DNA from 2 places in the Rhizobium sp. TAL182 genome. Region 2 is predicted to be linked to the other one. Evidence: riboswitches for the same ligand, from Rfam matches in the RefSeq annotation. Region 2 holds a riboswitch; the other holds the start of a gene.
The links. Region 2 has a riboswitch for S-adenosylmethionine ahead of metA (homoserine O-succinyltransferase). Riboswitches for the same ligand answer to the same signal wherever they lie in the genome.

Region 1: it holds a riboswitch for S-adenosylmethionine, as region 2 does, so the genes downstream of both, Tal182_RS02815 (O-succinylhomoserine sulfhydrylase) here and metA (homoserine O-succinyltransferase) in region 2, are expected to answer to the same signal.

The regions. Positions count from the first base shown of each region.
Region 1 is NZ_CP021024.1:561,454-563,845, forward strand. It holds gene Tal182_RS02815 (O-succinylhomoserine sulfhydrylase) at 1-973, opposite strand, end outside; SAM riboswitch at 1,016-1,094, opposite strand; gene Tal182_RS02820 (2'-deoxycytidine 5'-triphosphate deaminase) at 1,169-2,263, shown strand; tRNA gene Tal182_RS02825 (tRNA-Gly) at 2,324-2,392, shown strand, end outside.
Region 2 is NZ_CP021024.1:4,376,764-4,379,155, forward strand. It holds gene Tal182_RS21745 (ABC transporter ATP-binding protein/permease) at 1-1,284, opposite strand, end outside; SAM riboswitch at 1,438-1,515, shown strand; gene metA (homoserine O-succinyltransferase) at 1,565-2,392, shown strand, end outside.

The DNA of each region.
Region 1 (2,392 bases), 680 kb from region 2:
TCTGCAGCGCGAAGGCCGCCTCCTTGCCGCCCTTCAGCTCGAAGCAGACGAGCGTCGAGCCGCCGGTCATCTGCTTGGCGATGATTTCGGCCTGCGGGTGATCCTTGCGGCCGGGATAGATCACCTTGGCGACCTTGCCTTGCTCCGCCAGGAAATCGGCGATCTTCGCCGCATTCTCGGTCTGCTGGCGCACGCGCAGCGGCAGTGTCTCGATGCCCTTCAGAAGCGTCCAGGCATTGAACGGCGACATGGCCGGGCCGGTATGACGGAAATAGTCGTGCAGGTTCTCGTCGATCCATGCCTTGTCGGCGAGTACCACGCCGCCGAGGCAGCGGCCCTGGCCGTCAATATGCTTGGTGGCGGAATAGACGACGATATGAGCGCCGAGCTCCAAGGGCTTCTGGAAGAGCGGCGTCGCAAAAACATTGTCGACGATCAGCTTGGCGCCGACCTGGTTGGCGAGCTTGGCGACGCCTGATATATCGACCACTTCGAGCGTCGGGTTGGTCGGGCTTTCCAGGAAGAACACCTTGGTATTCGGGCGGATCGCCTTTTCCCAGTTGGCGAGATCCCGGCCGTCGACCAGCGTGCACTCGACGCCGTATTTCGGCGCCAGCGTTTCCACGACCCAGCGGCAGGAGCCGAACAGGGCGCGGGCGGCGACGATATGGTCGCCTGCCTTCACCTGGCAGAGAACGGCGGCGGCGACGGCCGCCATGCCGGAGGCGGTAGCACGGGCATCTTCGGCGCCTTCCAATGCACACATGCGCTTTTCGAACATGTCATTGGTGGGGCTGCCGTAGCGGGCGTAGATGAAGCCGTCCGTTTCGCCCTTGAAGCGGGCTTCGGCTGCTTCCGACGTGTCGTAGACGAAACCCTGGGTGAGATATATTGCCTCCGACGTTTCGCCATATTGCGAACGCAGCGTGCCGCCATGGACGAGTTGGGTTGCCGGGCGCCAGGTCTTGCTCATGCCATCACCTTCACATAACAAAAAAACCGGCCGCAAAAGCAGACCGGTTTCAACCCGGTCTTTTTAGCCACTTGTTTAACGTGGCTGCAAGCCGACCGGCCAAATCACCACGGGATAATTCTGCAATACTGCTGTTAGCTGCTTGCGTCAATTCCCCGTATTTGGTTTTGTCGGCGGCAAAATGATGGATGGGGCATGATGGCTCGCGAAACTGGAATTCTGGCGGACCGCGCGATTGCGGCGCTGTTCGAAACGGGGCGTCTGAACTCTGAGCGGGAGCTCGACCGCGATCAGATCCAGCCGGCAAGTCTCGACCTGCGCTTAGGAAGCAAGGCTTTTCGTGTGCGCGCTTCCTTCATGCCGGGGCCTTCGCATCTGGTCTCGGACAAGCTCGATCGGCTGAGCCTGCACGTGATCGATCTGTCCCAGGGCGCGGTGCTCGAAACCGGCTGTGTCTATATCGTGCCGCTGATGGAGAGCCTCGCGCTGCCGGCCGACATGTCGGCCTCGGCCAATCCGAAGAGTTCGACCGGCAGGCTCGATATCTTCACCCGCGTCATCACCGACTACGCCCAGGAATTCGACAAGATCCCGGCAGGTTATTCCGGCCCGCTCTATCTCGAAATCAGCCCGCGGACCTTCCCGATCGTCGTGCGCCGCGGCTCGCGCCTGTCGCAGATACGCTTCCGCGTCGGCCAATCCGTGCTCGGCGAGCCGGAACTTCTGAAGCTGCATGAAAGCGAGACGCTGGTTGCCAGCAAGCAGCCGAACGTGTCGGGCGGCGGCATCGCGCTGTCGATCGATCTCACCGGTGATAAGGACGGCCTGATCGGCTATCGCGGCAAACACCACACCGCCGTCGTCGATGTCGACGAGAAGGACCAGCACGATATTTTCGATTTCTGGGAGCCGCTCTATAGCCGCGGCCGCAACGAGTTGATCCTCGATCCCGACGAGTTCTATATCCTCGTTTCGCGTGAGGCCGTGCATGTGCCGCCGGATTATGCCGCCGAAATGACCCCCTTCGATCCGCTGGTCGGCGAGTTCCGCGTCCACTATGCCGGCTTTTTCGATCCGGGCTTCGGCCATGCGCCGGCCGGCGGGCGCGGCAGCCGCGCCGTGCTCGAAGTGCGCAGCCATGAAGTGCCCTTCATCCTCGAAGACGGCCAGATCGTCGGCCGCCTCGTCTACGAGCACATGCAGGAAAAACCCGCCAGCCTCTACGGCTCCGGTCTCGGCTCCAACTACCAGGCCCAGGGCCTTAAGCTGTCGAAACATTTCCGCATCTGAGCCGGCCTGAAGGGCTGCGACTTGACAGCCGGCCCCATCTGTTGGAAATCTCAGCGCATCGCGGGTGTAGCTCAATGGTAGAGCAGCAGCTTCCCAAGCTGAATACGAGGGTTCGATTCCCTTCACCCG
Region 2 (2,392 bases):
GCTATGATCGCCGTTGATCATGATTTTTTCGCCGGCCTTGATCACGATATCGGTTTCACGCAGGCGAAAACCGCCGCATTCCTCGATGTCTTCGCCGATCTTGGCATTGATCACCACATCCTTCAGCGTCAGCCTGTCGGCGGCGGTGTTTTCATAGGCGATGCTGCCCTTCAGGCCAAAGTCCTCGTCCATGTCGAGCAGCGCCTGGCGGAAGTCGGTGACGCGCATCAGCGTGGCACGCCATTCGGCGATCGGGCCGAAATTGGCGACATACCAGCGCAGCGCCGTATTAACCTGGTTGAAGGCGCCGACCGACATCATCAGCTGACCAAGGGTGAGGCCGCCGGAAAAATAGGCGGGTGCGGCAACGATGATCGGGATGACGATCACCAGCCAGCCGTAGCCGGCTGAAACCCAGGTGAGATTGGTATTGGCCATGGCGAGCCGCTTGACGACCCTCAGTACCGAGCTGATGTCGGTATTGATGCGCCGGCGCTCGTTCTCCTCACCGCGGGCGACGGTGATGGCCGGCATGTTCTCATTGGCATGCATCAGCGTGAAACGCAGCTCGGCCTCCTTCGAGAACCGGTCGGCATTGAGCTTGACCAGCTTGCGGCCGACGACCTGGCTCAGCACTGAGGCGGAAGCGGCATAGAAAATCGCCGCCCAGACCATATAGCCCGGTATGGAGAAGCTGTGGCCGCTGATGCGAAAGATGAAGCCGCTCGACAGCTCCCAGAGCACGCCGATGAAGCTCACCAGAAGGATGGTCGACTGCAAGAGGCCGAGCACGAGTCCCGTCGTGCTTTCGGCGAGGTTACGGGAATCTTCGTGCAGGCGCTGGTCCGGATTGACGCCGATCAGGCCGCTCGAGGCGAGCCGCAGCGCCCGCTTGCGCTTCAGCCACTGGTCGACGAGATCACGCGACAGGCCCTCGCGCATATAGAGCGCCGTCATCTGGTTCAGCCAGGCCTGCAGCACGTTGAGCAGCAGCAGCGTGCCGGCAATCATTGCGAAGATTTCGAGCTGGTGGAAGAACTCGCCGAGGTCGCGGCGCTCGAGCGAATCGTAGAAGGGGGCGTTCCACTCGTTGAGGATGACCTGGCCATAGGCCGTCGCCAGGATGACGAGGATCAGCACGGTCGCCAGAAACAGCACCTTGCCACGCACTTGCGAATTCCAGAATGCTGAGAACATCACCCCGAGGCGATATGTCAGGCTGAAATCATACCCTACTCTATCCTGCTTCCGGATGCCCGGCCTCCCTTCGATCTTATCTGCCATCACGCTTTTCCAACACCGCCCATACTGTCATTATTAACATGGTGGCGTTACCGGTCTATCAACAGATTCTATCAGTCATTAAAGTGTGATGATTCTTGACGTGCCGCTCCCGCATGCATTCGGAGTTGATTCGCGGCTCAACTGGGACTAATTAAGGCACTCCGTGGTGATTTGGCCGGCCGGCTTGCAGCCACGTTAAAAAAGTCGCTAAAGGGCCGCGTGCGGACCGGTAGCGATTTTTTCGCCGCCGGTTTTTTATTTTTGATCGAGTTGACCGCAAATGCCCATCAAGATCCCCGATACGCTGCCCGCTTTCGAAACCCTGGTTCAGGAAGGTGTGCGGGTGATGACCGAGACGATGGCGATCCGTCAGGATATAAGACCGTTGCAGATCGGCCTGCTCAACCTGATGCCGAACAAGATCAAGACCGAACTGCAGATGGCCCGTCTCGTCGGCGCTTCCCCGCTGCAGGTGGAGTTGTCGCTCATCCGCATTGGCGGCCACAAGGCCAAGAACACATCCGAAGATCACCTGCTCGCCTTCTACCAGACCTGGGAAGAGGTGAAGCAGCGCAAGTTCGACGGCTTCATCATCACCGGAGCGCCGATCGAGCTTCTGCCCTATGAGGACGTGACCTATTGGGCAGAGATGCAGGAGATTTTCAATTGGACGGAGACCAACGTCCATTCGACGATGAACGTCTGCTGGGGCGCGATGGCGGCGATCTATCACTTCCACGGCGTTCCGAAATATGAGCTGAAGGAAAAGGCCTTTGGCGTCTACCGCCACCGGAACCTGAAGCCCGCTTCCATCTATCTGAACGGCTTTTCCGACAATTTCGAGGTGCCGGTGTCGCGGTGGACCGAGGTGCGCCGCGAAGACATAGAGAAATCCGCAAGCTTGGAAATCCTAATGGAATCCAGCGAGATGGGCGTCTGCCTCGTGCACGAGAAGAGGGGCCGGCGGCTCTACATGTTCAACCATGTCGAATATGATTCCACCTCGCTTTCCGACGAGTATTTCCGCGACGTCGATGCCGGCGTGCCGATCAAGATGCCGCACAATTACTTCCCGCATAATGATCCGACGCTTGCCCCGCAGAACCGC